DNA from 3 places in the Xenorhabdus cabanillasii genome. Region 1 is predicted to be linked to each of the others. Evidence: predicted binding sites of a transcription regulator. Region 1 holds the regulator's gene; each other region holds the start of a gene.
What was found. The regulator PurR, encoded in region 1, represses purine synthesis genes. The targets are predictions, from matches to a motif close to CANGCAAACGTTTGCNTG.
Positions count from the first base shown of each region.

Region 2: the regulator PurR is predicted to act here: its motif matches at 4,579-4,596, upstream of cvpA (colicin V production protein).
Region 3: the regulator PurR is predicted to act here: its motif matches at 3,175-3,192, upstream of BDD26_RS08850 (NCS2 family permease).

Region 1 covers NZ_QTUB01000001.1:3,026,000-3,036,586, forward strand. The annotation lists gene punR (DNA-binding transcriptional activator PunR) at 1-481, shown strand, start outside; gene purR (HTH-type transcriptional repressor PurR) at 485-1,510, opposite strand; gene sodB (superoxide dismutase [Fe]) at 2,030-2,608, opposite strand; gene BDD26_RS14175 (Grx4 family monothiol glutaredoxin) at 2,973-3,314, shown strand; gene rnt (ribonuclease T) at 3,489-4,145, opposite strand; gene gloA (lactoylglutathione lyase) at 4,271-4,678, opposite strand; partial or broken gene pdxY (pyridoxal kinase) at 4,837-5,803, shown strand; partial or broken gene BDD26_RS19775 (IS5/IS1182 family transposase) at 5,849-5,929, shown strand; gene BDD26_RS20670 (salicylate synthase) at 6,058-9,045, opposite strand; gene BDD26_RS14205 (thioesterase II family protein) at 9,045-9,821, opposite strand; gene BDD26_RS14210 (Gfo/Idh/MocA family oxidoreductase) at 9,861-10,587, opposite strand, start outside.
Region 2 covers NZ_QTUB01000001.1:2,511,235-2,521,821, forward strand. The annotation lists gene truA (tRNA pseudouridine(38-40) synthase TruA) at 1-645, shown strand, start outside; gene BDD26_RS12145 (DedA family protein) at 691-1,380, shown strand; gene accD (acetyl-CoA carboxylase, carboxyltransferase subunit beta) at 1,533-2,477, shown strand; gene folC (bifunctional tetrahydrofolate synthase/dihydrofolate synthase) at 2,470-3,783, shown strand; gene dedD (cell division protein DedD) at 3,773-4,456, shown strand; gene cvpA (colicin V production protein) at 4,650-5,138, shown strand; gene purF (amidophosphoribosyltransferase) at 5,171-6,688, shown strand; gene BDD26_RS12175 (UbiX family flavin prenyltransferase) at 6,737-7,318, shown strand; gene BDD26_RS12180 (TIGR01777 family oxidoreductase) at 7,315-8,229, opposite strand; gene BDD26_RS12185 (glutathione binding-like protein) at 8,426-9,040, opposite strand; gene yfcD (NUDIX hydrolase YfcD) at 9,253-9,774, shown strand; gene BDD26_RS12195 (DUF6347 domain-containing protein) at 10,246-10,587, shown strand, end outside.
Region 3 covers NZ_QTUB01000001.1:1,866,566-1,877,152, forward strand. The annotation lists gene BDD26_RS08830 (CsgG/HfaB family protein) at 1-337, shown strand, start outside; gene BDD26_RS08835 (DUF4810 domain-containing protein) at 376-732, shown strand; gene BDD26_RS08840 (DUF799 domain-containing protein) at 732-1,400, shown strand; gene BDD26_RS08845 (MATE family efflux transporter) at 1,490-2,830, opposite strand; gene BDD26_RS08850 (NCS2 family permease) at 3,261-4,607, shown strand; gene BDD26_RS08855 (Na+/H+ antiporter) at 4,881-6,530, shown strand; gene BDD26_RS08860 (carboxylate/amino acid/amine transporter) at 6,534-7,433, shown strand; gene metR (HTH-type transcriptional regulator MetR) at 7,318-8,274, opposite strand; gene metE (5-methyltetrahydropteroyltriglutamate--homocysteine S-methyltransferase) at 8,382-10,587, shown strand, end outside.

The sequences.
Region 1 (10,587 bases):
TGTTGCTATTGGTGCCACTAGCGCCTCTCCGGTCGGGGAACGATATAGTTTCAGGAACATGGGGTTCATGCCGTGGCTGTGTGTTGCCAGTCCAGAGCATGAATTGACCTCTATAACAGAAAGATTAAATGATGACCAATTGAGGGCTTACCCTAGCTTGTGCATTGAAGATACTTCACGTAATTTGCCCAAGCGTAATACATGGGCTTTGGATAATCAACGGCGGTTAGTTGTCCCTGACTGGAGTGCGGGGTTGGCTTGCCTGATGGATGGGCTGTGTGTGGGAATGGTGCCCAAACATAGTGCTTTGCCGCTTATTCGTCAAGGAAAACTCAGCTTGCTTGAACTTGAGCAACCATTACCTGATAGCCCATGTTGCCTGACATGGTCGCAAAAAAGCCATTCACCTGCATTAAACTGGTTGCTTGATTATCTTGGAGATAGTGCAACACTCAATGCTGAATGGCTACAAGAGGATTAATCATTAACGGCGATAATCAATGAAAGGGCCATCTACAACAGAGCGACGCTCAACAAGACGCGGATGGACTTCGATAGTTTGTGCATCTTCACGTTTATTGATAATCCTATCAAGTAACGTGGAGAAAGCCATCTGTCCCAGACGCTCTTTAGGCTGATGAATCGTTGTCAGTGCTGGTGTGAAATAACGGGCATTGCGAATATTGTCATAACCAATGACAGAAATATCTTGTGGAACGCGTAACCCCATCTCGTCAGCAGCACAGATCGCCCCCATTGCCATCACATCTCCCCCACAAAACACGGCCGTAGGGCGATGTTTTTGGCTTAAGATTTTATACATCGCCTGATATCCGGATTCAGGCTCAAAATCCCCCTGAACAATCCATTCTTCCCGAATAGTGATATTTGCTTCTTTCAACGCTTTAAGGAAACCTTGATGACGCCCGCCTCCGGTATTTCTGGCCAATGGTCCGGGAATAGCAGCAATATCACGGTGACCACGTTCTATCAGATATCGACCGGCCAAATAACCACCATGGAAGGCATTGTCGATAATTGCATCAGTGAAATCCCCTCTGGACTCACCCCAATCCATGACCACCATGGGAATGTTGCGATAGTCTTCCAGCATTCCCAACAGTTGTTGGGGATATTCAGAACACATAACCAGTAAACCATCGACGCGTTTTTGCGCCAGCATAGCGAGATAAGCTTTTTGTTTGTCGAGATTGTTATGGGAATTACATAAAATCAATGTATAACCTTTGCTATAACAACTATTTTCGACAGACTCGATGATTTCAGCAAAATAAGGTGCTTCACTTGACGTTGCCAGTAGTCCGATAGATTTGGTGTGATTAACCTTTAAGCTACGGGCAACAGCACTGGGGGAATAATTCAGTTCCTTAATGGCAGCCCATACTGTGGCCTTTGTATCTTCGGCGACGAAACGGGTTTTATTGATAACATGGGATACGGTTGTGGTTGAAACACCAGCGTGTTTAGCCACATCTTTAATCGTTGCCATGATAAAAAGGACTCCTGACCTTAGGTCTAAATTTGTATACCCTTCATCTGGATATAGATCTTTGTTAATCATTTGCCAGTATTATATTTTATATATAGGAAGATAACTGACAATAATTTAGCGATAAACCTTGGATTTTGTCTGATCTAGCTCAAAAGTGAAAGTAGTAATCGATGCTATAAAGTATATGCATTAAATACCACAGTGTGGTTTTTAACCTCTGAGGTAAATAGCCAATCAAAATTTATGGTGTTGCTGAGTCTTAATTTTCATGGTGAGGATGGCTTATGGATACAGATCTGAAATTGGGATTATTGACTGCCTGTAGCGCATTAATCATGATTGTTTTTCTGGGGGTGCTTTGCTTGATCTAGTCAAGGTCGAGAAATAATATCAAGGTGAATTGCTGTCTGTTTTACTTTAAAGGTAAGTTTTTCACTACTTAAAGGGCACTTATAAATGAAATTAAGTGCGTTGAATCGGAAAAACTTACCCTTGTCATTTTAACTGGCGGGTTAATTAGGCCAGATTTTCTTCCACAAATTTCCAGTTAACCAGAGCCCAGAAATGCTCCAGATATTGAGGGCGTGCATTGCGGTAATCGATGTAATAGGCATGTTCCCAAACGTCAACAGTCAGAACAGGCTTATCTTCACCAGCCAATGGAGTTGCTGCGTTGGAGGTATTGACGATAGCCAGACTGCCGTCGGCTTTCTTAACCAGCCATGTCCAGCCAGAACCGAAGTTTTTCAATGCTGCATCAGTAAGTTGCTGTTTAAATTCAGCAAAAGAACCGAAAGAATTATTGATAGCTTCTGCAACTTTACCAGTTGGTTCACCACCACCATTTGGTGACAGACTATGCCAGTAGAAGGTATGGTTCCAGACTTGTGCTGCGTTATTAAAGATACCGCCTTCAGAGGATTTAATAATTTCTTCCAGTGATTTTCCGGCAAACTCGGTATCTTTAATCAGATTATTCAGGTTCACAACGTAAGTGTTGTGGTGTTTGCCGTAATGATATTCCAGAGTTTCTGCTGAGATGTGGGGTTCTAAGGCATCTTTAGCATAAGGTAATGCTGGTAATTCAAAAGACATTGCATACTCCTTTTAATATCGGGTTTTTGGCTTTATAAACCATGACTTGTGTTTATTAATCATGGATAGAGCAAATTTTAGCTTATTATCATGTTGCTATTTTGTTTGGTAATTATCTTAACAACTTTTCTGCTAAATAACAGGAGAAATGATGTTATTTAGTGGCGAATTGACGTAGAAGCATCCAATTTTACTGATTTTAATATTTATTAAGGATGAGAATACCAACTAGTTACAACTTATTGTTCAGAATAAAAAATTTGCAGGAGCATGTTCACGGTAGCAAATCTGCATCAGAAAGTGGTATTCTGAATTAATCTTTTCTGATGCTGATAAACAGCGCCTGCCGTTTAAGGAAGTAAAAATGACGACAATTGAGAAAATCGAACGCCAGATTCAAGAAAACCCAATCCTGCTGTATATGAAAGGTTCGCCAAAATTGCCAAGCTGTGGTTTTTCTGCTCAGGCAGTTCAGGCTTTGTCTGCTTGTGGTGAACGTTTTGCCTATGTAGATATTCTGCAAAACCCTGATATCCGCGCAGAGTTGCCTAAATATGCGAACTGGCCAACATTCCCTCAGCTTTGGGTTGAAGGTGAGTTAATTGGGGGATGTGACATTCTGATTGAAATGTATCAACGCGGTGAATTACAGGTTCTGCTCAAAGAGACTGCGGATAAATACCGTGAGCAGGAAGATAATAAGTAATTCGTTGTCTCAGTGAAGTTTTGAATCAACAAAGCCCCATACACAATTAATATTAATAATCATATTTATTGGCGGTAATATTTCATGGCAATTTTAGGTTGTGGCAACCGGTATGGGGTGATAATCGTTATATAGTTATAAAGTAAGAGCCTGGTGGGATAGGCTCTTACTTTGTCAGGTTTCATTATCTGGATCTGGCACAGCCAACGGCCAACCACCAAGCCGTTTCCAGCGATTAACCAATTCGCAGAAAAGCAGGGCAGTCCGGTCTGTATCATACAGAGCACTATGTGCCTGATTGCTATCAAAAGGTATTTCTGCCGTAATACAAGCTTTAGCCAGAATTGTCTGGCCTAGCACTAATCCACTCAATGCGGCAGTATCGAAAGTGGCAAAAGGGTGAAATGGATTGCGTTTTAAACCAGAGCGTTCTGCTGCTGCCATGACAAAATTGTGATCAAAACTGGCGTTGTGGGCAACTATAATTGCACGGTTGCAATTACTGTCTTTCATGCCCTTGCGGATCATTTTGAAAATAGCATGTAACGCTGTATATTCACTGACAGCTCCACGTAATGGGTTAGTAGGGTCAATACCTGTAAATGCTAAAGCTGCCGGGTCAAGGTTGGCTCCTTCAAACGGTTCAATGTGGAAATGTAGCGTATCAGCAGGTGCCAGCCAACCTTCTTCATCCATTTTTAAAGTAATTGCAGCGATTTCGAGTAAAGCATCTGTCCGTGCATTAAAACCAGCAGTTTCTACATCAATGACAACAGGATAATAGCCACGAAAACGTCCGCTTAGTATATTTTGATCTTTTGTATTAGACATCTGATTTTGTTCTTAACTTCAGGATAGCCGATATTATGACAAAATTTATGGTGTCTTGCAGAAGTAATATCTATCCAGTTGAGAAATGAAGGGCATGCAAGATGCCCTTTTGTAGAGAGGAATAATTAGTGCCCTAATGCACTGGTGGCACTTTTATTTTCGATTAACTCGATCTTATAGCCATCAGGATCTTCAACAAAAGCAATAATAGTTGTTCCGCCTTTAACTGGCCCTGCTTCACGAGTGACTTTTCCGCCAGCAAGTTTGATACGTTCACAAGTTGCGGAAACATCATCAACGCCTAAGGCGATATGACCGAATGCTGTTCCCATTTCGTAGCTTTCAACCCCCCAATTATAGGTCAGTTCGATAACAGCACCTTGACTTTCATCGGCATAACCTACAAAAGCGAGGGAATATTTATACTCTGGATTTTCACTAGTACGAAGTAGACGCATGCCCATTACTTTAGTATAAAAATCAATCGAGCGTTGCATGTTGCCAACACGGATCATTGTATGAAGTAGACGCATGATTACCTCTTTAGTTTATGGTTTTATAATCAAATAGCGATATCGCGAAATGACGTAGTGGTGAAATTTTGTGTTCTGACTGCATATGTTTGATTAACTATACCCATCGTAATTGAAGATGCTTGATTTTTCACTCACATTAGCTCATGTTAACAACCCTGAAAATTCATCTGACTGAAGACCAAAAGAAAGCCCTCGAATTGATGCATGATACGACTCGCGATAGCCGAGTTTGTGATCGCATCAAAGCTGTTCTTCTCGCTTCCGAAGGCTGGGTAGCCCTCAAGCCTTACGGATCCATGAAAGTACAGTGAGTCGCCATTTGAAGGATTATTTCTCCGGGGAAAAGCTCGCCCCTGAAAATGGCGGCTCTGAAAGTCGTTTGCTTGCCGAACAAACCACCGAATTGATTGAGTATCTGACGGTAAATTTGATGCAGATAAACAGCAACAGTTTATTGAGACCTACAACGCGCTGAAAGCTGAATGTGGCCAGCATGAGCCCATTTTGTTTAAGGATAGCGTTGCATCGGCCAGTTGAACTCACAGTGAATATCCGACGATTAACGCGAAAAATGTCGTCCTGTTTTTCGGTGCAATCCGGGAAACGTATCCGCTTTCACAAAAAATCCATCTCATCACTGAAAAGGCGTTACCTGTCAGTGACATCATTGCACCTAATTTACCGGAACTTGAAACACTCACTATGCGGGAAATCAAAGACGTAGAGCAAGCAATATCCGCAGCTCGTTTACTGTGTGAAAAAGGCCCTGAAATTGTTTTAGTTAAACATCTCAGTCGTGCAGGATACCGAAAAGATAATTTCGAAATGTTACTGGTGACTAAAGAAAATAGCTGGCATATCAGCCGGCCACTGATCGATACCGGTGAACGTCAACCTGTTGGAATAGGTGATTTAACCAGTGGCTTATTCCCCGTTAACCTGCTGAAAAGCCCGTCTTTAACAAATTCAGTATTACAGGCTGCGTTGGAACATGTTACCGCAGGAGTTTATGAAGTCATGCTGGAAACGCAAAAAAGAGGGGAATTTGAGTTACAGCTTGTTGCTACTCAGGACAAGATGGTGACCCCGACCTATAAATTCAAAGCCGTACAAATTGATTAAGCATAAAAACAACCGGTATGTTCGTGCTTATCAACATAGTTCAAGGAAAATGAAGCTATCGGTAAGAGTCAGGGAAAGTGTCCATATATTCATTTAGCTGTAGACAGTTACGGTTTGCCCGTGCATTGAAGAACAAGGAGCAACAGCTGTCATTCCTTACCGAAAGTCAATATTGATTTTGGGAAAACCAGACATAACTCTGGCTTTCCCGGAGGGATTGTTACTATAGCGTTGTGGCTTACTTCAATAGACTCTCAGTCTTTTTTGTCAGAATAAGGGCGGACATATTTAATAATGCACTCAAGTTTTTCGCAGGTTTCCTGCCATTCTCTTCCTGGTTTTGAATCTCTGACCAGTCCGGCACCAGCCTGTAGCCAACAGTGTTCTTTATGTTGATAAAGAGAACGTAATACCAGTGCTGCGTCTAATTTACCTGAGCTATCCAATAACATGACACAACCACTATAAAGCCGACGAGGTTCACCTTCATAATGTGAAATAGCTTGTAAAGAAGGTTTTTTCGGAATCCCTGAAGCGGTTACTGCCGGGAATAAGGCAATGAATGCATCCCAACGATTTTTGCCTGTTTGCAGTAATCCTTTTACCCGTGATGCCAAATGTTGTACCGAACCACGTTCACGAATAACCATAAATTCTGATACACAAAGCGTGTTTGCCTGACAAATCGGGGCCAATTCTTCTAATGCGAGTTTGGCTGACACCGCGTGCTCAGCGATTTCTTTCGGATCAGAAAGTAAATCTGCGCGCAGCTTTTGATCTTGTATCTTGTCATGTGTCAATGCTCTGGTGCCTGCTAATGGTTGGCTATTAACCCAACCAGAACCATCTGCCTCAACCACGGTTTCTGGGCTGAAACCGTAAGCAGAAAATTCTTCATCCCGTAAGAAGAAAGAGCGGGCAGGGGTGTTAGCCTGACGGCCTAACCAGTAACTGTGTGTTATATCCACATTTGAACCAAGCTGAACTTTGCGTGAGAGGATCACTTTTTGGTAGTGTCCTGTGACAATATCTTCAACTGCATTGGCTACGTTATCTTGATAATTCTTTGCTGCGTCTGCTGTATTGATAATTTCCAGCTCTTTTGTATATGGGAAAGTTGGTGTACCGGCTTGATCAGCTTGTCTGATTTTTTCGCTTAATATAGTGAGCTGGTTTTCTTCAAGTGTTCGTATCAGAACTTGCCCTTGAATTATGCGTAATTCATGCTGTGGAACAGTGATTTTTATTAATGCTTCTTGCTGTTCTAATGATGGAGCTAATGGTATCCCGTATGTCATATGAGAAAACTCAAATAATGCTCTGCCATAAGCACGCCAGTCTTTGATAGAAAGGTCATTGAGAACCTGCTCAAGTTTTTGGCTTAACGTACTGATATCGTATGGATGTCGATTGCCCTTTGAATCAATTAGTTGTCCAGATGCATTTGCACTTATAGTGGCTGCACAGCCAATCCCCAATGACCATTCACCGTTGATCTCATAGAGTGTACAAGGTTGTGTATTATTATCTGTAAGATCTGCAAGTAAATGAGTGACCAGATCTAATGGAGTGCTGGTAATAGCGATAGTGTGTTCATGATATTGCTGTATTGGACTATTATTTTCTTCTGCTTGTTTTGTTTGCTCTGTATGTTCTGTTTGTGCCATCTGTACCAACTGACGTTTGTCTATTTTTCCCACTGTGGTTAATGGCCAATACGCCACAAACAACCATTGATCAGGGATCTTATGGCGCTGAACGCCTTTCTGATGTAAAAATGCCTGTATCTGTGTAGGTTCCGGTTGGTTGATACTCTTTGGTATGCAAGCGCAAATTCGTTCACCCAAGAGTTCATCAGGAACAGCGATGATAACTGCGTCATCAATATTTGGATGTTGCAGCAGTAATGTTTCAACTTCTTGCGTTGAAATTTTCTCTCCACTGCGGTTGATCTGCTCTTTAATGCGTCCCTCAACGATCAGGTTGCCATCTGATCTCATACGAACCAGATCGCCGGTACGATAGAATCCGTCAGTGGTGAAGGCGATGGTATTATGTTGATCAGCGCGGTAGTATCCCGTAATAGTGTAAGGGCCTCGTGTAATCAGTTCGCCTACTTCACCGGAGGGAACAGATTGCAGATTAGCGTCAACAATTTTGATCTCATCTTCTTCTGATAATGGACGACCTTGGGTGTTAATAATGACCTCATAAGGATCATCCAGTCGGGTATAGCAAAGTAATCCTTCCGCGGTGCCAAATACCTGTTGCAAAGGCCCAAGGCGTGTCATCACCTGTTTTGCCAGTTCTGGTGTAAGTCTGCCTCCACCGACTTGTAAACAACGCAGGGAGGAAAGATCGCTTTGTTCCCAGTCACGAGCCTGTTCCCAGAGTCGGGCAAGCGCCGGAACTAACGCAACATGTGTCACCTTATGTTGTTCAATCAATGGCATGACTTCTTCGCAACTGGCGGTATCACTTAAGAGGACACATCCTCCCTGAGAAAATGTGCCCAGAATACCGGGGCTGCCTAAGGTGAAATTATGTGCAACGGGCAATACCGCTAAATAAACGCTTTCGGTATTGATTGTGCATAAGCGAGCTGACAGCACAAAGTCATAAGTATAGGCATCGTGAGTACGTGGAATTAATTTCGGTGTACCTGTTGTTCCCCCAGAAAGTAGGAGTATGGCAATATCACCGTAACATGAGCCAGGGACAGAGATATCGAGTGGTTCACCATCAATGGAGGATAAAGCAGTAAATTCCTCGGCTTCACCATCAACAATAATATGTTTCATTTCAGGGCAAGATGCTGCCACTTGCCGTGCCATTTCTCGGTAATCAAAACCATAAATACAATCAGGGATAACGTAAGCCACCGGACGGGCAATCTGGCAAAGTGCATGAACATCATGAGCCCGTTGTGTCGGCATTAATAATACTGGATGAGCACCTAATCTGAACAGAGCAAAACAGGTGACAACAAAGGAGATGCAGTTAGGCAATTGTACCATGACGTTGTCACCACGACGTATTCCCCGCTGAGATAATCCACTTGCCAGCCTTTCCGCAAGTTGATGGAGTTCATGGTAAGTCAGATGTTGTTCTTGATAGATCAGCGCTGTTTTATTCCCCCAGGTTTTCGACCATCCGGTAAGCTGTTGGTCTATGGTTTTGCCATTCCAAAGATAGTCTGGAGTTATAGTAAAATTTCTTCCTGGGATTGAATAAGATGCCATCATGCGAACTCCTGTGGATAAACATATTGCATAAATTGTGTAATGTGACGAATAAAACGTTGAGGTTTTTGCGTGACATAAAAATGATTGCCGACAATCTCCTGGCAGCAATGCGAAAGGTTTTGTTTGTCACCGGCAAGCCAGTGATGCCACTGCTGAACTTCCAGAGCGGAGGCCTCTTTGTCTTCGTTGCCATAAAGCAACAAGGTTGGTGTTTGCAGTTTTATTGAGCCAGATTGAATAGCCTGGTGATAATGTTCCGTAGCCCAGAAATCAGCACGTAGCATAGGTAAGAACAGCGCCAGCAATCCGGGATCTTCGCGTAACATCGGGCTGCAACCGCCAATATCAATGAGTTGTTCAATGAATTCATGATCAGGTAATCCACTCAATTGACGGCGGGATTGAAGATGGGGAGCATGACACCCCGAAAGTACCAGTGCTTTAGGAGAGCAATTATGTTGTTCAAGGCGTTGGCAAGTTTCAAAAGCGACTTGAGCTCCCATACTGTGACCGATCAGTATCAGGTTTTTTCTCTGGGCAGGTGTTAGCGATACGAGCAGATCAGAAAGTGATTGCGCTAATGAGGCAATGCTGGTGACTGCACGTTCATTCATACGGCTGTCACGACCGGGATAAGTCACCAGCGAAACGGCAATATCTGGATCTTCCAGAGTAGTCCATTGGCGAAATGCACTGCTGCTGCCCCCAGCAAAGGGGCAGATTAATAGAATGTATTTGGGTTCGTCACGAGGTGTCAGGCACGGGCGAATCATCGGATGTGCAGGGAGTACCCACTTCATCAGTATTCTTCCTTAATTAACATCATCATTAGCATCAGTAGTCAGCATCAATTGAGCCGGATCAATCCAGACTGGAGGCTGTAAATCCTGAGTAACAGGCTCTCCCATCATGCGCAGAATTTGTTGCCACAAGCCTGCCAACCGTCGTTGATATTCGTCACTAAAAGCTGGAGGACAGAGTGCGCCATTCAATACAGAACTTAATGTATTGAGCAGAAATGCCGCACCTTCAGCACCATCACATTCAAATGCCGTTATCCAGTCTTTGGTTGCCGGGCAAAGAATTTGCGATGTTGTTTGGTGTTGATAAGCACCATTCGGTTGACTGGCAGTCAGATAGAGACTCTGATTATTATTCAGATGATTTGGGGCATGAAGAACGGGTGTCCAAATCACCGGCCCGTAACTGGCTTCTTGCGTCAGATAACCCGCAGGCCAGACCAGCGTCATCTTGTGCATGACAAGATTGTGCATATCGGGATCTTTTGGATCGAGATAGGATTGAACGTCTAACGCTATGGTCGTCCCTGCCAAACACAATTCAAAACAATGAAATGCATTACTCCGTTGGCCCACATAGGCTATCTCTATCTGTTCCGGGCAATGGCAGGCTTGTAGCAACAGGTCGAGGGCCGAAAACAGTAACTGACGGCTGGTTGTCAGGTAGCCATTTATCGGACGTTGCTGTGATAAGCGGCTAATTTGATGTGCTGCATGTAACCAACTTCTGCCGGCATGG
Region 2 (10,587 bases), 510 kb from region 1:
GATGCAGGTGTTCACGCAACCGGGCAGGTAGTGCATTTTGAAACGTCAGCACAACGTAAAGATGCAGCATGGACAATGGGAGTTAATACTTATTTGCCGCCGGACATTGCCGTACGTTGGGTAAAAATGGTCGATGATGAATTTCATGCTCGTTTCAGTGCAACGGCACGTCGGTATCGGTATGTTATCTTCAACCATCGTTACCGTCCTGCGGTACTGGCGAAAGGTGTCACGCATTTTCACTACCCGCTGGACGAGAAAAAAATGCATGAAGCGGCACAATGTCTGCTGGGAGAGAATGACTTCACTTCTTTCAGGGCAGTACAGTGTCAGTCCAACTCGCCGTGGCGTAATTTGATGCATATTAATGTCAGTCGTCATGGGTATTATGTTGTTGTGGATATCAAGGCCAATGCTTTTGTTCATCATATGGTGCGCAATATTGTTGGCAGCTTGTTGGAAATTGGTTGTGGTAATCAGGGTATCCAATGGATGGCTGAATTGCTGGCGCTGAAAGATCGGACAAAAGCAGCCGCAACAGCTAAAGCTGAAGGGCTATATTTAGTCGCAGTGGATTATCCTGTTCATTTTGGCTTGCCTGAGCCTGTTATGGGGCCGTTGTTTTTGGCCGATGAATTAATCTGATACTTTCGAATGATGACAGGGATGTTGAGCATAACGAGGAATATTATGGAGTTGTTTACTCATTTTATTGATTTCGCGAAGTTCATTGTCGATTTTATTTTACACATTGATGCTCACTTGGCCGAATTAGTTGCTGATTATGGTTATTGGGTATACGGCATCTTATTTTTAATCGTATTTTGTGAGACGGGACTGGTGGTTACACCATTCCTGCCGGGAGATTCTCTGCTATTTGTAGCGGGAGCACTATCGGCATTAGATTCTAACGACCTTAACGTGCATATTATAGTCGCGTTGATCATCATTGCGGCCATTATTGGTGATGCCATAAACTATACTATTGGGCGTATTTTCGGTGAGAAATTGTTTAATAACCCGGATTCCAGGATTTTTCGCCGTAGCTATCTGGATAAAACCCATCAGTTTTATGAAAAACATGGTGGAAAAGCAATAATTCTGGCGCGATTTGTGCCAATAATCCGAACATTTGCGCCATTTGTTGCCGGGATGGGGAAAATGTCTTACCGCCATTTTGCTGCTTATAATGTCATTGGCGCATTTGTATGGGTATTATTGTTCACTTACGCTGGTTATTTGTTCGGTGATATGCCGATTGTTCAGAATAATCTGAAGCTATTGATTGTTGCAATTATCTTTATTTCTATTCTGCCTGGGGTTATTGAAATTTGGCGTCATCGCCGTGCTGCTTCTAAAAAAACGGTAGATAATAATTAGATAATCATCAAACAGGTTTGAGCAGTTTTTTGTCCACACTGTTATAGCATTGTGGTTTAATGGCACGTAAAACATAAAGCTGGCACATACCCAAGCATACCAAACATGCAGTGTTAAAAGTGTGTGCCAGAATCAGACGGAAAGGTTCATTAATGAGCTGGATTGAAAAAATTCTAAATAAAAGCAAAATAATGCAAACTCGTAAGGCTAGTATTCCTGAAGGAGTTTGGACAAAATGCGACAGTTGCAGTCAGGTACTTTACCGCGCTGAGTTAGAGCGTAATCTTGAAGTGTGTCCGAAATGTGACCACCATATGCGAATTTCTGCCCGTCAGCGTTTGCAGGCATTTCTGGATAAAGGAAACACAACAGAGTTAGGCAGTGAATTGGAGCCTAAAGATATCCTGAAATTCCGCGACATTAAAAAATACAAAGATCGTTTGGCTGCGGCTCAGAAGCAAACTCAGGAAAAAGATGCCCTGATCGTGATGAAAGGGACACTACACGATATGCCAGTGGTGGCTGGTGCATTTGAGTTTAACTTTATGGGAGGTTCAATGGGTTCAGTTGTGGGAGCACGTTTTGTTCGCGCAGTTGAACAGGCGTTGGAAGACAATTGCCCATTCGTCTGCTTTGCTTCCAGTGGTGGAGCACGTATGCAGGAAGCGCTGATGTCGCTGATGCAGATGGCAAAAACCAGTGCTGCGTTGGCGAAAATGCAGGATCGGGGTTTGCCTTATATCTGTGTTCTGACTAACCCGACAATGGGGGGAGTGACCGCCAGTATGGGGATGCTGGGCGATATCAATATAGCAGAGCCTAAGGCACTGATTGGTTTTGCAGGCCCACGGGTTATTGAACAAACCGTACGTGAAAAATTACCGGAAGGTTTCCAGCGCAGTGAGTTTCTGCTGGAAAAAGGAGCAATTGATATGATTGTACGTCGCCCGGAAATGCGGGAAAAAATTGCCAACCTGCTTGCAATGCTGACTCACCAGCCACAACCCGGTACGAAGACAGAGGCGACAAAAATTGTTGCCGAACCTGCTGACGTTGAAGTTGACACAAACATCAATCCTGATAAAGAAGATGTCTGATATTTTACAAACTCCTCAAGCCACGTCGTCATTGATGACGTGGCTTTCCTATCTTGGAAATCTGCATTCGAAAGCTATTGATATGGGGCTTGAACGTGTAGGTACACTCGCCAGGCAGTTGGATCTGTTACATCCGGCCCCGAAAGTTATTACGGTGTCCGGCACGAATGGCAAAGGTACAACCTGTCATACCCTTGAATCCATTTTTCTGGCTGCTGGTCTGAGAGTGGGGGTGTATAGTTCACCGCATTTGGTGCGTTATACCGAACGGGTACGTATTCAGGGTAATGAACCGACAGAGCAGGATTTTTGCCGTGTCTTTGCGGATATTGAAGCTCAGCGAGGTGATATTTCCTTAACCTATTTTGAATACGGTACATTGGCAGCATTGCAGCTTTTTAAAGAAGCTGACCTTGATATTGTGATCCTTGAAGTAGGCTTAGGTGGCCGTTTGGATGCGACTAATATTGTGGATGCTGATGTTGCGGCGATCACCAGTATTGCGCTGGATCATACAGACTGGCTCGGAGCAGATCGCGAACATATCGGGCGTGAGAAAGCGGGTATTTTCCGTCGTGATCACTTTGCTGTCGTCGGTGAACCTGATATGCCTCACTCCATTGCGGAAGTGGCTAATGAACTGGGCGCAAATTTGTTCCGTCGTGGTGTCGATTGGGACTTTTCACAGGATGACTGTTCACGGGATAAAGACAGTTGGCATTGGCAAACAGCGACCCAACAGTTTAAATCGTTGCCTATTCCTAATCTGCCATTGGCTAACGCAGCAACGGCAATGGGAGTGATCCACTGCTTGTTGCAGCAGAATGATAAAATCAGTCAGGCTATTGATGAACGCGCACTGCATGAAGGCTTAAAACGTGCCCAGTTGGCGGGGCGTTTTCAAATTATCAGGGAAAACCCACTGGTCATACTGGATGTGGCGCACAATCCTCATGCGGCCGATTATCTGACACAAAAACTGGCTGAATTACCCCGTTCACCGGACAGCAAAATACGGGGAGTTGTCGGTATGCTGCAAGACAAAGACATTGCGGGGACGCTTGCCTGTCTTTCCCGGCAAATTGACGAATGGTATTGTGCATCATTACATGAGCTCCGAGGTGCAGAAGCGGAGATGCTGGCTGAACATCTTCCTGGATCGCGGACATTCACGGAAGTGGAACAGGCATGGGATCAGGCCATGGAAGACGCATCAGAACAAGATATCATTGTGGTTTGTGGCTCTTTCCATACTGTCGCCCATGTTATGGAATCATTGGAGGAGATGAAGGGACGTGGCAAGTAAGTTTCAAAATCGTTTAATCGGAACCATCGTTCTTGCGGCACTGAGTGTCATCGTGCTGCCGATGCTGTTTGACGGCGATAAGAAATACAATGAAGAAAAATTCGCTTCTATTCCATTAGTGCCTAAGCCAGGTGATGAAGAGAATATTGATTCTATTCCGCCACTGACTCAAAGTATGCCATCTACACCGCCGGAAGGTGCGGCTGAGGCGATGCAGGCACAAACTGAGGAGCAGCAATCAGGAACAGACATGCTGTCTGGTTCTTCAGCGTCGGAATCTGAGCCGCTGGTTCTACCTCCTGCCACAATCACTAAAGATCCCAGACAGACAAAACCTGAATCTTCCTCTATGCAGAAAGTGGAAACTAAGCCAGAAAGCCGTCCTGCAAGCCGGCCAGAAGCGAAGCCTCAACCTGTAGAGCAGGCACCACAAGCAGTAGCCTATGTTGTCCAGCTTGGTGCGTTAAAAAATGCAGATAAGGTAAATGAGATAGTGGCCAGGCTGCGTCTGTCGGGGCATCAGGTTTATACTATCCCTTCTTCTCCGGTACAGGGGCAATTGACCCGGATTTATATCGGGCCTAACGCCTCAAGGCAGGCTTTGGCATTTGTTTTACCTGAATTGAAAGAGTTAACGGGTTTGCAGGGACAAATCAAAAATTACAAACCATAACAAAAATTGATCTTTCATGCGGAGCTGGAGTCTTCCGTGGAAGATCAAAAATCTGATTATAGAGCTGATAAAGGTTAGGATGATAGATTCCTTAATTATTTTTAGCACAGTGATAAATCTGCTACGCAAACGTTTTCGTTTTCTGTTAGAATGCGCCCGGCCTGAGTGTCGGGAGCCTATTTTGGATTAAAATATGGTCTGGATTGATTATACAATTATTGCCATTATTGGTTTCTCTGCACTGGTTAGCTTGATTCGCGGCTTTGTTCGTGAAGCACTTTCTCTGATTACTTGGGGATGTGCTTTCTTTGTTGCAAGCCACTTTTATACTTATCTGGCGGTTTATTTCACTCGCCTTGAAGATGAGTTGGTGCGTAATGGAGTAGCGATTGCTATCTTATTCATTGCAACACTGATCGTTGGCGCAGTAGTAAACTATGTCATTGGTTCACTTGTTCAGCGAACAGGCTTATCAGGTACAGATCGGGTTCTGGGGATCTGTTTTGGGGCATTGCGTGGCGTGTTAATTGTTTCTGCCATTCTATTTATTGCGGATTCTTTTACACCACTTCCCAAAAGTGCAGACTGGCAGCAGTCACAACTGATCCCACAGTTCAGCCAAATTATCAGGTGGTTTTTTGACTACCTGCAAAATGCGTCGAGTTTCCTACCGGAGAAATAATCCTCTCCGCCTGACTGATGAGGAAAGACTACATGTGCGGTATTGTTGGTATCGTTGGTTTTACATCGGTTAACCAGTCGATTTATGATGCATTAACGGTGCTTCAGCACCGTGGACAAGATGCAGCAGGTATTGCGACTATTGATGGTAATAATAAGTTCCGTTTACGTAAGGCCAATGGTTTGGTTAAAGATGTGTTTGAAACACGACATATGTTACGTTTACAGGGGACAATCGGAATAGGGCATGTCCGTTACCCGACAGCGGGTAGTTCCAGTGCTTCTGAAGCACAGCCTTTCTATGTGAATTCTCCTTTTGGTATTACATTGGCACATAATGGCAATCTGACAAACTCCCATGAATTGAAAAAAATCCTGTTTGAAAATGCCCGCCGCCATGTTAATACCACTTCTGATTCTGAAATCCTGTTGAATGTTTTTGCTGATGAATTAACCAAATTCCCGCATTTCCCATTAGAGCCAGATAATATTTTCGCGGCAGTAGCGGCAATGCACCGGAAAATTCGTGGTGCTTATGCCTGTGTTGCTATGATTATTGGGCATGGTCTGGTGGCTTTCCGCGATCCGAACGGTATCCGGCCTCTGGTATTGGGGAAACGCACACTGGCAGATGGGCGCAGTGAATATATGGTGGCATCAGAAAGTGTGGCACTTGATACCTTAGGGTTTGAGTTCCTGCGGGATGTCGCTTCTGGCGAAGCCATTTATATCACTGAGCAGGGGCAATTATTTACTCGTCAGTGTGCAGATAATCCGTCATTAACACCTTGCCTGTTCGAATTTGTTTATCTTGCCCGTCCTGATTCCTTTATTGACAAAATTTCTGTCTATAACGCACGGTTACGCATGGGCAGGAAACTGGGTGAAAAAATTGCCCGTGAGTGGGAAGACTTACAGATAGATGTTGTGATCCCTGTTCCTGAAACATCTTGTGATGTAGCACTGGAGATTGCCCATATTCTGGATAAACCTTACCGTCAGGGATTTGTTAAAAACCGTTATGTCGGACGCACTTTTATTATGCCCGGTCAGCAGGAGCGTCGGAAATCAGTCCGGCGTAAACTGAATGCCAACCGCGCAGAATTCCGGGGTAAAAATGTATTGCTGGTGGATGATTCCATTGTCCGTGGCACGACTTCAGAACAGATTGTGGAATTGGCGCGTGAAGCGGGTGCTAAGAAAGTCTATTTTGCTTCGGCTGCGCCTGAAGTCCGTTTCCCGAATGTGTATGGGATCGACATGCCAAATGCTAATGAATTAATTGCTCATGGCAGGGAAATCAATGAAATCCGCCAGCTCATTGGTGCTGATGCGTTGATATACCAAGATCTCGCTGATCTGATCGCTGCGGTGCGTGAAGAAAATCCGGATATTGAAAGATTTGAAGGTTCAGTTTTTGATGGTATCTATATCACAAAAGACATTGATCAGATTTATCTCGATTATCTGGAAAATCTGCGTAAGGATGATGCCATGAAATTACGCGGACAGAGCGAAATTGAGAGTTTAGAAATATATAATGAAGGATGATTATATTCCTATTATCATTGAGTTATTTCTAGTATCTCAGAGGGACACATGAAAAAACTGATCGTCGGGCTGACAGGAGCAAGTGGTGCGATTTATGGTATCCGGTTACTGCAAGTCTTACAGCCTGTAGAAGATATTGAAACACATTTAGTGATCAGCCAATCAGCCCGACAAACATTGGCACTGGAGACTGACTATACTTTGCGGGAAGTTCAGGCTCTTGCCGATGTTGTGCACGATAACCGTAATATCGCTGCCTCTATCTCTTCGGGATCATTTAAGACATCAGGGATGGTGATTTTACCTTGTTCTATCAAAACATTATCGGGTATTGTGCATAGCTACACGGATGGCTTAATCACCCGTGCCGCAGATGTTGTCTTGAAAGAAGGGCGTAAATTGGTGTTGGGAGTCAGAGAAACACCATTGCATTTGGGGCACTTAAGGTTAATGACTCAGGTTGCTGAAATAGGGGCAGTGATAATGCCGCCAGTTCCTGCGTTTTATCACCGCCCTGAGTGTATTCAGGATATTATTGATCAGACAGTTAACCGTGTACTTGATCAGTTTGATATTGAATTGCCAGAGGATTTATTCAATCGTTGGCAGGGGGCGAAACTTACTGATTAATGCTGGTTAGCATTTTCCTTTAATAAACTTTTTAAGGCTTCTTCTAATTCAAAATAGCGGAAGCCGAATCCAGCTTCTTCCAACCGCTTGGGCACAGCTTGTTGTCCACCTAAAACCAGTTCTGCCGCTGTTCCCATTGCGATTCTTAATACAAAAGCAGGTATACGTATAAAAGCGGGGCGATGCAGGACTCTTGCCAATATCGCACTGAACTGATCATTATGAACAGGATAGGGCGCAGTCATATTGAAAGGGCCGTCCAGTTCTGGAGAAACCAGCAAGTAATAGATGCCACTGACCATATCATCAATATGGATCCACGGCATATATTGTTTGCCACTTCCTATCGCTCCTCCAAACCCCAAACGGAATAGAGGCAGCATTTTTTTCAGTGCTCCCCCATTACTGGCTAAGACGATACCTGTTCGTAACAGGCATACACGGGTCTTTTCGCTTTTAGCTTGTAATGCCAGTTTTTCCCAGCGTTCACAGAGCTGGTGAGAGAATTCATCATGGGGAGGATCATTTTCTGAGATAACGGCTTGTCCCTGATCACCATAATACCCAACGGCTGAACCGGAAATAAAAACAGAAGGAGGAGACTCACCAGCCCGAATTAAAGTGCTTAGCTTTTCAGTTAATTGCCAACGACTCTGGCAAAGTTTATTTTTTTGTTCTGGTGTCCAGCGCTTATCAGCGATAGGTTCACCAGCAAGATTGATAACTGCATCAAAATTGTCCAGATTGCTCTGTTCATTCAATGTCGTCCAGCATTCCACCTTATCACTGAATAAAGAGTAAACCTTTTGCGGAGAACGGCTCAAAATGGTAATGGAGTGGGAGAGTGAAAGCAATTGATAGATTAGCTTGTGACCTATCAGCCCTGTTCCTCCCGTAACTAAAATATGCATAACCACCCCCTGTGACCAAAAGTGGATATACTCTTGTCTCTCAAGTTTCAGCTTTGTTAGCTGCAACCTGAAATCCATCGGTATAATCATTGATGACTATAGCAAGGGATGGTTTATACAGCAGCGAAATATGTTGTTATCTGTTATCAACATCAAGTTTTAGTGAAAAGTTTCGTTGCTCAACGAATTTCCATCATTATTTGTATGCTGCCTTTGTTGCCGGCCGTTGACCGATATTTTCGAGCCATTTTTCAACAGCAGGGTAATCCTGCAAATTAATTTTTTGATATTCATAACACAGCGCCCACGGATAGGTGGCGATATCAGCGATACTGTATTCATTGCCGCCAAGATACGGTGTTTTTTCCAATTGGGTATTCAGTACCTTGTATAAACGCTGAGTTTCTGTCACATAGCGGTTTATCGCATAGGGTACGACTTCTGGGGCATAACGATTGAAATGGTGGTTTTGCCCAAGCATCGGGCCGAATCCGGCCACTTGCCAGAATAGCCATTGTTGCTGTTGAATGCGTTCCCGTTCATTCTGGCTCAGAAATTTCCCGGTTTTTTCTGCCAGATAGAGCAAGATAGCTCCTGATTCGAAAATAGATATAGGCTCCCCTCCATCAGCAGGCTCATGATCGACAATTGCAGGGATCTTGTTATTGGGTGAGATGGCTAAAAATTCCGGGGTAAATTGTTCGTCAGCACCAATATTGACCGGATGAGTGGTATAAGGGAGACCTGTTTCTTCAAGGAACAGTGAAATTTTATAGCCGTTAGGTGTAGGAGCGTAGTATAGATCTATCATATAACCTCTAGTAATAATAATGTTAGGATAAATGTTAATTTCATTACATTAGCATTGATTTTGTTTGGCTGTAAAATGCCATCGATCCTCCATAGCTGTGTGAGTGGATTTATTTTTCCGGTCAGGTGCGATCCATGATTTTAAAAGTTGTTGATAGAAAGGCCGTCACAGCAGGAGTTAGGCTCATAGATTATTTAGTAAAGGTTTCTAGGATGACTCAGGAAAAATCAGTAAATATTGAGTGGGTTGATATCGTTAATGCAGAGAATGAAGTCATCGCGCAGGCAACTCGCCAGCAAATGCGTAGCCAAAACTTGAGACATCGGGCAACTTACATTGTTGTACATGATGGAATGGGGAAGATATTGGTTCAGCATCGCACAGAAACAAAAGATTTTTATCCAGGTAAATTGGATGCAACTGCTGGTGGTGTGGTGGTGGTGGGTGAAAGTATGCTTGAATCTGCTCGCCGCGAAGCTGAAGAAGAGTTGGGAATTTCCGGAGTTCCTTTTGCGGAACATGGGCTTTTCTATTATGAGGAAGATATCTGCCGTACATGGGGAGGGTTATTCAGCTGTGTCAGCCACGGGCCATTCGCGTTACAGGAAGAAGAAGTTTCCGCGGTTTACTGGCTGTCACCTGAAGAAATTACTGCCCGTTGCGATGAATTTACGCCTGACTCTTTGAAGGCGCTTTCTCTATGGTTGGATCGCAATAAAAAAGATGTTAGCTGAGATCCGTAATTGAAAAGATAACGTTTACAGGCTCCTCATTCTGAAGAGCCTTTTATGTTTTTCATCTTTCCATTGCCGCTTTATTGACTGCAATTTGAAATTCATAGGATGTATATTATTTTTTTTATATACCACTCAATAATTAATCTTTTAATATAGGTAAAGTTGCATTAATTATTTGTTTTTAAATGATTAATTAGCTTTCTTTCTTAAATTGAGTCAATTTTTTTACATTGAAACTATAGTCAATTAGATGTATACAAGACGCTATTACGGAAAATATCAGTCGCATATATTTATAGTGGTAAGAATTATAAAATTTATAACATAGAAAATAATAAATATACTCAATAGGTTTCAAGTTACAATTTGAGTAAAAAAAATAAAAATAGCCGATAATGCGTTGACTTGAAAGATAAAAGGTATCAGTGATAATTATTTATAGTAAGTCAGATTTACAAGGGGAGTGTCATGGTTGCATTAAACCTTAAGCAAGGTCTGACAATGGCTGATTTTTCCAATGCTGTTGTGCGTGCTTTTATTGATATTACTATTATTGGTGGGATCTACTTTTTTCTTTGTAGTATATGGGGAGAGCCGCCTTCAGTAGGTGTTTACCTTATTATTTATCCACTGATTTCTATCATTACAGTTTCTTTTGAAATTATTTATGATAATGTCAAAGCCAATTCTGATAAATATACTCATCGGGCTTTGTTAAATAAAGTTGGAGAATCAAGTGTTCTGATCAGTGGGCGTGGAAGTGCTTATCAATTATGGGGGATGATTACCCTCTATGCCTTAATGTTTTAT
Region 3 (10,587 bases), 1.2 Mb from region 1:
GAAGGGAGCTAATTATGTGATCACTGGTGCTGTTACTGAATTCGGTCGCAAGGAAGTAGGTGACCATCAGTTATGGGGTATTTTGGGGCGTGGTAAATCACAGATTGCTTATGCAAAAGTGATGCTGAATGTTGTGAATGTTGAAACGTCTGAAGTTGTTTTCTCTTCAGCAGGAGCCGGGGAATATAAATTATCCAGCCGCGAAATTATTGGATTCGGTGGTGCATCCGGTTATGACTCTACTCTGAATGGCAAAGTGTTGGATTTGGCGATCCGTGAAGCTGTCAATGACCTTGTGTCTGGTGTTGAAAGTGGCGCATGGAAGCCAACGAACTAATATTCTAATAACTAATAATATATCGGGAAGACTTTTTAATGTTTTTGATAAAAAAGATGGGGATGCTGCCGGGCATACTATTATTGGCCGGGTGTGTGCATGCACCTAAAACCATTTATGAATGGGGTGATTACCAGTCAACTGTTTACCAATATTACCAACAGGATAAGACCGGGCCACAAGAACAGATCCAGGCATTGCAAAAAGTAATTGAACAAGCCAGAGCCAAAGACAAACCCGTTCCTCCCGGGCTGCATGCTCAAATGGGGTTGCTCTATAGTAAAACAGGCAATATTGAGGAAGCCTTTCAGCAGTTTGAAATAGAAAAGAAATTATTTCCTGAATCCGCACAGTATATGGATTTTCTGCTGAATAAAAATAAGGGAGTGAAATGATGAACCGTTTTTGGGGGGCAGTCGGCGCTTTATTATTGCTGGTATTGACAGGATGTGCCAAGCAGACACCTTACGATTATAGTGCATTGAAAGAAAGTGACCCTAAATCGATACTGGTTCTGCCTGCTGTGAATAAATCCGTGGATGTGAAGGCAGCTGGCAGCGTGGTTTCTCAGGTCACTTATCCGTTGGCTGAATCAGGATATTATGTTTTTCCTGTCGCGGCTGTCGAAGAGACATTCCGGCAAAATGGTGCAGCTGATGCGCAGGATATCCACAATATCAGCTATAAAAAACTACATGATATTTTTGGTGCGGATGCAGCCCTTTATCTGGATGTTACAGAGTACGGTACACAATATCAGATCATTAGCAGTGATACCCGCGTGACAGCGAAAGCTCGCCTGGTTGATTTGCGGACTGGTAAACAAGTGTGGAGTGGTGTAGCAACAGCTTCTAGCGCAGAAAATCGTAACAATGGCGGTGGTGGAATTATTGGTATGTTAGTGTCTGCGGTTATTGAGCAAATTGCGAACACCATGATGGATAGAGGCCACGATATTGCAGGCATTACCAGTAATCGTCTATTGAGTGCGGGAGGATATCATTATGGCCGCCTGCTGTATGGACCGCGTTCAGAACATTATCGTAAAGAAAAACTAGAATAATTTTAAAATGCCGCAGACAATAACTGCGGCATTTTTTACTGTCATTTTTACAACTAATTTTTACGACTATGTTTTGCAGTTAAACGTGATTAAACATCTAATCGTTTAGTTTGCCATTTCTTAGATTTCCAGCGCCAGGCGTTTACCAGCCCTCGTATCCATTCATCGCAGAAAAAGCCAATCCAGATCCCCAGGATACCCATCTCCATGGTAATTCCCAGAAAATAGCCAACAGGGATAGAAATACCCCACATGAAGAGCAGAGCAGTACAAAGCGGGAATCTGGCATCACCGGAAGCACGCAGGGCATTGACCATGACGATATTAAAAGTACGTCCCGGTTCCAGAAAGACAGACAACAGGAATAAAGGCAGCAGAAGCTCAATGATCTTTTGGTTTTCTGTCATCAGGCCAAGGAGCGGTTCCCGGAAAATCCAGAAAAATAATACGACGCCAATTGTGACAACAACGCCGATTTTCAGACTCTTTATCCCACGGATATAAGCATCTTCAAAACGTTTTGCTCCGACAAGGTGGCCGACCATAATTTCATTACCGATACTGGTGGAAATACCAAACAGCATGATGAACAGCGATAGTTGAAAATACAGAGTCTGTGCAGCCAGAGAAGTTTCACCCATCAAACCGATAAAAGCCTGTGCGGTCATATATTGTAATATCCACACCAGGTTTTCACCGGCAGCCGGTAAACCGATATGCAGGATTTTGCCAAGCATATTCTTTGACCAGCATATCATTAACTTAGGGATCAGCTTGATTCTTAAACCATAAAATAATAATCCGCAGAGGAGAATAACCGCAACCGTACGACCAAATACCGTAGACCATGCCACGCCTTCCAGTCCATATTTAGGTAGGCCAAAGAACCCGTACAGGACAATCATATTACCGACAATCGTCAGCAGATTGGCAATCAGGGTGACATACATGGCAGATTTTGACTTACCATAAACCCGCAGACAGGCAGCCAGAATAATTGAAATTGCTTCCGGTATCAGGCAGATACCTAAAATGTGCAGATAAGCAAATCCATCCTCCATCAGGTTTTCTGGCAGATTCATGATGTGCAGGATTTTATAGCCGAAGAAAATCGTCACCAAAGCACAACTAAAACCCAACACAAAATTAAAAGCGATGGAAATATGGATCGCCTGACTGGCTTTATCTCTTTTTCCTGAGCCGAGATATTGTGCAATTACAACGCTGCAACCAACACTAATGAAATTAAAGATCGTAATGAACAGATCAAAAACATGATTACCAACCCCCATAGCAGCTAAGTAAGCCGAAGAAATATGGCTGACCATATATGTATTAATTAGCAACGTCGCCATATGAAGAAAAATATCGATGAAAATCGGCCAGCTCAGTGAAAAAAGCGAACGATCTGCAACATCAGATTGATGCATTATAAAACCTATTAATTGAATGGTCTTTTGTGGTGTGACATACCCAGAAAGTATCTATAATTTTACTTGGTTTACTGGTTGATTGGTAGACAAAATGCGTTATTTCCCAATTAGGGTGAAGCAAAAATTTTTATTATGAATATTCACTGATTTCCTGTTTTTCCTTAAGACTGCCAATAGAGGGATTGACAACAAAATTCATGATTATGACTTGATTCTCATCCCCGATTCACCGGATAATCCTCTGCCTCAATTACCTCATCACTTTTTTCCCTCAAAAGCCAAACGATTGCGTATGAAGATGGCTGAACTAATTAAGTACAGCGTTTTTGAGATTATCAAATGACGTAATCGTTTTCGTCGGATAAGAGGAGGGAAGAAATAGTGAGGAAAATCGGATAGATGTTCAACATACTGGCAGGGGATAAACATGTCTGGCACGCAGGCACCAACTCAAGGCAAACTCGATAAGTATTTTAAAATAACTGAACATGGAAGCACGGTACGTCAGGAAATTCTCGCAGGGTTAACAATATTTTTGGCGATGGTCTATTCCGTTATTGTTGTGCCAGGCTTGCTTGGACAGGCTGGATTTCCTCATACCGCAGTATTTATTGCTGTATGTCTGGTTACAGGGGTTGGCTCATTATTGATGGGATTGTGGGTTAATTTGCCGATGGCAATTGGTTGCGCACTCTCCCTGACACCCTTTACTGCTTTTAGTCTGGTATTAGGGCAACAAGTCAGTATTCCTGTTGCATTGGGCGCTGTTTTCCTGATGGGATGCTTGTTCACCATTATTTCTGTTACCGGCATTCGTGCCTGGATATTACGCAATATGCCAATGGGAATAGCTCATGGAACAGGTATCGGCATCGGGTTATTTTTGCTGCTGATTGCGGCAAATGGCGTAGGATTGGTGATTAAAAATCCTCATCCGGGGCTGCCGGTTGCTTTTGGTTCGTTGACAGCCTTTCCTGTAATAATGTCTTTATTAGGGTTAGCAGGGATTATTGGGTTGGAAAGGAAGAAAGTTCCCGGTAGTATTTTGCTGGTGATTATTGTTATTTCAATCATTGGCTTGATTTTCGATCCCGCAGTGAAATATCAAGGATTTTTTAAATTGCCAACATTAGGGGAAGATGGCCTTTCTCTGATGTTTAGTATGGATATCATGGGAGCTTTGCAGCCCGTTGTATTACCGAGTGTGTTTGCGTTGGTGATGACAGCAATATTTGATGCCACAGGTACTATCAGGGCTGTAGCGGGGCAAGCTAATCTGCTGGATAAAAGGGGGCAGATTATTAATGGTGGTAAGGCGCTGACAGCCGATTCTGTCAGCAGCATTTTCGCCGGAGCAATCGGCTCTTCTCCTGCTGGAGTTTATATTGAATCCGCGGCGGGAAGCGCAGTGGGAGGAAGAACAGGATTGACCGCCACAGTTGTCGGTATCTTGTTTCTGCTGATATTATTCCTTTCCCCATTATCATATCTGGTTCCTTCGTATGCGACGGCGCCTGCTTTGATGTATGTCGGGTTGCTGATGTTGAGTAACGTACGCAAGCTGAATTTCGATGATTCTGTCGAGGCAATGTCAGGATTACTGTGTGCTGTATTTATCGTTCTGACTTGTAATATTGTTACTGGTATTATGCTAGGGTTTGGTGCTTTGGTTGTTGGACGTATTTTCTCCGGTGAATGGCGTCAGCTGAATATCGGTACGGTAATTATTGCTATTGCATTGGTGGTATTCTATGCCGGCAATTGGGCTATTTAATTAAAAGAGTGCTCAAAAAATTATGCGCAAACGATTAAAGTTTGCGCGTGTATTTCCAGATTAGATAATTTTTAAAATCTGTCAAATTTTCGACAAAATTCCGTAGATAAGTATAAAATAGACAAATGACTTGCTGTTCATTGATTCACAATGTGATTGTTTTTTAAATTTCCAGAATAACTTCAATTTTTAGGGTTATTAGCGCTGTTATTACAAGAAAAAAACAGTCACAATCTCTTCACCGACGGATTTTTGGCAATTTGTAAGGGTAACATGGAAATATTCTTTACTATCTTGATCTTGATTTTGGTGGTGTCAGTTTCTGGTGTTCTTACTAAAGTGATCCCATTCCGTGTCCCTTTGCCGATAGTGCAAATAGCAATAGGGGCATTGCTGGCCTGGCCTCATTTTGGTTTACACGTTACTTTCGATCCTGAATTATTCCTCGTTTTACTTATCCCTCCTCTATTATTTGTTGATGGCTGGAAAACACCAACCAGAGAATTTTTTCAACATGGGCGTGAAATAGTTATTCTGGTTTTAGTATTGGTCCTGGTGACAGTTGTCGGCATTGGTTATTTGATTTACTGGTTACTGCCGAGTATTCCACTTATTGCTGCTTTTGCCCTGGCAGCTGTGTTGTCACCAACTGATGCAGTAGCATTATCTTCGATTGTTGGGAAAGGGAGTATTCCTAAAAATATGATGAGTGTACTGGAAGGTGAAGCATTGATGAATGATGCTTCCGGTCTGGTTGCTCTGAAATTTGCCGTGGCAATTGCCATGGGGACAATGGCATTTACCGTCACAGGCGCAACATTCGAATTTTTTAAAGTGGCTATTGGTGGCTTGGCGTCGGGTATTGCTGTCACCTGGTTGTACAGTAAATCACTGCGATTAATGAGTCGCTGGAGTGGTGATGATCCTGCCACTCAAATCATGTTTATGATGTTGTTGCCATTTGCCTCTTACATGATTGCTGAACATATTGGTTTCTCCGGTATTCTGGCCGCAGTTGCTGCGGGTATGACTATTAGTACGGCGGGTGTGATCCGCAATGCGCCTTTGGATATGCGTTTGCGTGCTGATAACGTATGGGGAATGTTGGCGTTTGTATTCAACGGCCTGGTATTCATCATGTTGGGCTTACAGTTGCCGGGGATTTGGGAGACATCTGTTGCTCAGGCAGAACTTGATCCGCATGTTGAAACCTGGATGCTGTTCGCTGCGGTAGGTATCATTTATGCTGCGTTGATATTGCTGCGATTCTGTTGGCTATGGTTGATGAAAAATACCAGCAAGGTATTGATGAAGAAAAAACCGCTGGAATTTTCAACCTACACTACCCGTGAATTGTGGCTGGCTTCGTTTGCTGGGGTCCGTGGAGCAATTACTCTGGCTGGTGCTTTATCCGTACCTCTTTTCCTGCCGGATGGCGATCCATTTCCTGCTCGTTATCAGTTGATCTTTATTGCCGCAGGCGTGATTCTGTTCTCTCTGTTTGTCGGTGTTATTGCTCTTCCATTATTGCTGAGAGGCATGAAAGTGGGAGACAAACAGTCTGATCTCAATGAAATCAGAATGGCGAAAGCAGCGATGGCCGAAGTTGCGATTGTCAGTATGAATAAAATGGAAGAGCGTCTGTCTGCCAACACTGAGGAAAAACTGGACGCTGAAGTGATTAGTGAGGTCGCTTCCCGAGTCACCGGTTATTTGCGTCGCCGTACTGTCGGGACTGATGAGGGTGAACACAGCTTATTGGTTGAAGATCTGGAGCGGCGTTTCCGTTTGACGGCATTACGAGCTGAGAGGGGAGAGTTATATCACTTGCGTGCAACTCGTAAGATTAGTAATGAAACGTTACAGTCGCTCCTGCATGACCTTGATTTGCTTGAAGCGCTGTTGGTAGGTAAATCTCAATAAAATATGTGGCTATTAACAATTACAACACTTTTGTGGGCTGCGTCATTCAGCCTGATTGGTGCTTATCTCGCCGGTCAGGTTGATAGCTGGTTTTCTGTTCTTGTCAGAGTCGTGTTAGCTGCTCTGATATTTTTACCATTTCTGCGTTGGCGTGGGTTATCACTGAAAGTCATTGCACTGTATATGGCAGTGGGAGCTTGTCAGTTAGGTGTGATGTATTTGTTTGTATTTCATGCTTACCACTATCTGACGGTAGCAGAATTTTTGCTGTTTACGGTCATGACCCCGCTGTATGTCACACTGATATACGATTTGATGGGGCGTCAACGGCTACGTTGGGGCTATGCGCTCAGTTCGTTACTGGCTGTGGCGGGAGCTGCGATTATTCGTTATGACCGGTTAAGTGAATCCTTCTGGATTGGTTTAATGCTGGTGCAATTGGCCAATATTTTCTTTGCCATTGGTCAGGTTGGTTATAAGCGTTTGATGGAAATGCATCCGATACCACAGAGAATCGCATTTTCGTGGTTCTATTTAGGTGCTTGTGTCGTTGCAATTATCGGCTGGTTAATGTTTGGTGATCCACAGAAACTGCCGACAACCCAAGTACAATGGGGAGTCCTGATCTGGTTAGGAGCAGGGGCTTCCGGTATTGGCTACTTTATGTGGAATTATGGCGCAACCCAAGTGGATGCCGGAACACTGGCGATTATGAATAATATGCTGGTTCCGGCGGGGTTATTGGTCAATTTTGTTATTTGGCAGCAGCATCCAAATTGGTTGGGTTTTACCATTGGAGGCAGCCTGATTGTTGCGTCGCTTTGGGTGCATCATCGTTGGATATTGAAACCCGCTTCACAAACGGCAAATTATCCACCGCGTGCTGGCGCGCAGAACGAATAAATGTATCAATGGCTGGTTGGCGTTGCTCCCCTTTACGGCAGGCAGCGTACAACCGGCTCCATAACCCTTCTCCCAATGTCTGAGTGACAACTAATCCTTGCCTTTCGAATGTTTCCACCGCCCAATGAGGCAATGCTGCAATACCTAAACGGGCGGCCACCATTTGAATGAGTAATAACGTGTTATCGACGGTTTTCAAGGTCGGAGTAACATCTGCTGGTTCAAGAAAACGTCTCCAGATATCAAAACGTTGCCGTTGAACCGGATAAATCAGCAAAGTTTCGGGGGAGAGATCCTCTGGCTGGATATCCCGCTGATTAGCCAATGGATGATCAGGGGCAACCACCAGTTTCACTTCATAGTCAAACAACGGCGTATAGTGCAGTTTACTGTCTGGAATAATGTCGGATGTCAGTACAATATCCAGCTCTCTCTGTTGCAGAGCCGGCTGTGGATCAAAAGTTACCCCGGATTTAAAATCCACATTGACCTGCGGCCAGCTTTCCTTAAAACGTTTAAGTGCAGGAGTGAGCCACTGAATACAGCTATGACATTCAATAGCAATACGCAAATTAGCCTCTTGCGGCTTATTGCACTCGTGCAGGGAGGCTGTGATCATAGGCAAAATTTGTTCTGCTAATCTTAGTAGCACTTCACCTTGATGAGTCAGTTTCAGGGGCTGACTTTTACGAATGAAAAGCCTATATCCTAGCCGATGCTCCAGTTCACTGAATTGATGCGAAAGAGCCGATTGTGTTTGATGCAGATGATTTGCTGCTGCTGCTAACGAACCACAGTGATTTAATGCTTGCAGTGTTTTTAAGTGTTTTATCTCGATCATGAAAAACCTTCAAGTTGATGATGAATAATTTGCGCTTGTGGTTTATACATTACCTGTTGATTATAGAAGTGTAAACATCTAGACGGCTAAAATTTGCGGGTGACGACATGACAGTTTTGAATCATACATTAGGTTTTCCACGTATCGGCTTGAAAAGAGAGCTAAAAAAAGCACAAGAAAACTATTGGGCAGGTAAAATTTCTCAACAAGAATTGCTGGAAACAGGGAGTGAATTACGTGCACGTCACTGGCAACAGCAAAAAGAGGCAGGTGTGGATTTAGTTCCTGTTGGTGATTTTGCTTGGTATGACCAGGTATTGACGACCAGTTTGCTGTTAGGGAACGTACCTCCTCGCCATCAGAATGAAGATGGAAACATTGATTTAGATACACTATTCCGTATTGCTCGTGGTCGGGCTCCTACAGGTACTCCGGCTGCTGCATCAGAAATGACCAAATGGTTTAATACCAATTACCACTATATTGTGCCCGAATTTCAGCAGGGCCAGGAGTTCAGGCTCGGATGGTCTCAATTACTTGATGAAGTTGATGAGGCACTAGCGTTGGGACATAAAGTGAAGCCTGTTTTGTTGGGGCCAGTGACTTACTTATGGCTTGGAAAGGTGAAAGGAAAAGCTTTTGATCGCCTCTCTCTGCTGGAGGATATTTTGCCAGTATATCAGCAAATTCTGGCTGAACTCGCAAAACGTGGTATCGAGTGGGTGCAGATCGATGAACCTGCGTTAGTACTGGAACTACCAGAGGATTGGCTGGCAGCATTCCCGACAGCTTATCAGGCACTTCAGGGACAGGTTAAATTATTGCTGACAACGTATTTCGATAGCATCAGCCATAATCTGGAAACCATTAAAGCACTACCGGTACAAGGTTTACACGTTGATTTGGTGGCAGGGCAGGACCCTCTCAATGAATTGGAAAAATCTTTACCGGAATCATGGCTGCTTTCGTTGGGGGTTATTAATGGACGCAATGTCTGGCGGGCAGATCTGAGGGCGAAATATGAACTTATTACACCGTTGGCAGGCAAACGAGATATCTGGGTTGGTACTTCTTGTTCATTGTTGCACAGTCCGATTGATTTGAATGATGAAACCGGATTGGATGAGGAAGTTAAGAGCTGGTTTGCTTTTGCACTACAGAAATGTACAGAGTTATCTCTGTTATCTCAGGCACTGAACGCACCTGAGGGCAGTAAACAGACTGAATTGAATAAATTGGATAGTTACAGTGCTCCAATTCGTGCCCGTCGCAGTTCCACAAGAGTGAACAACCCGGCTGTGGCTGAACGTCTTGCTAAGATCCAGCCACAAGACAGTGAGCGCAATCAGGTTTATTCGGAGCGTGCTAAACTTCAGCGCCAACGATACAAATTACCTTTGTGGCCGACAACAACCATCGGTTCTTTCCCACAAACAACAGAGATCCGTGGCTTACGTTTAGATTTCAAGAAAGGTCGTGTTGATGGTAATCATTATCGCATCAATATTTGTGAGCACATTAAACAGGCGATCAATGAACAGGAACGACTGGGATTAGATGTGCTGGTGCATGGTGAAGCTGAACGTAATGACATGGTGGAATATTTTGGTGAGCATTTTGACGGTTATGTCTTTACTCAGAATGGTTGGGTACAAAGCTATGGTTCCCGTTGTGTAAAACCACCAGTAATTATCGGAGATATCAGCCGTCCAGAAGCGATTACGGTCGATTGGGCAACGTATGCACAATCTCTGACTGACAAACCAGTAAAAGGCATGTTAACAGGGCCGGTGACTATTCTTTGTTGGTCATTCCCAAGGGAAGATATTAGCCGGGAAGCCATTGCTAAACAGATTGCCCTGGCCTTGCGTGATGAAGTGGATGATTTGCAGAAAGCGGGTATCGGCATTATTCAAATTGATGAACCGGCATTACGTGAAGGCTTACCGCTGCGCAGAGAAGAGTGGCAGGAATATCTGGATTGGGCGGTGGATGCTTTTAAACTGAGTGCAGCAGTGGCGGAAGATGATACACAGATCCATACTCATATGTGTTATTGCGAGTTCAATGACATTATGCCTTCCATTGCGGCGTTGGATGCGGATGTCATTACTATTGAAACCTCCCGCTCAGATATGGAATTGCTGGATTCATTTGAAGATTTCTCATATCCGAATGAGATTGGGCCGGGCGTGTATGATATTCACTCACCTAATGTGCCGAGTGTTGAATGGATTGAAGCTTTATTGCGCAAAGCTGCCGAGCGCATTCCTGTTGAACGCTTATGGGTTAACCCAGATTGTGGTTTAAAAA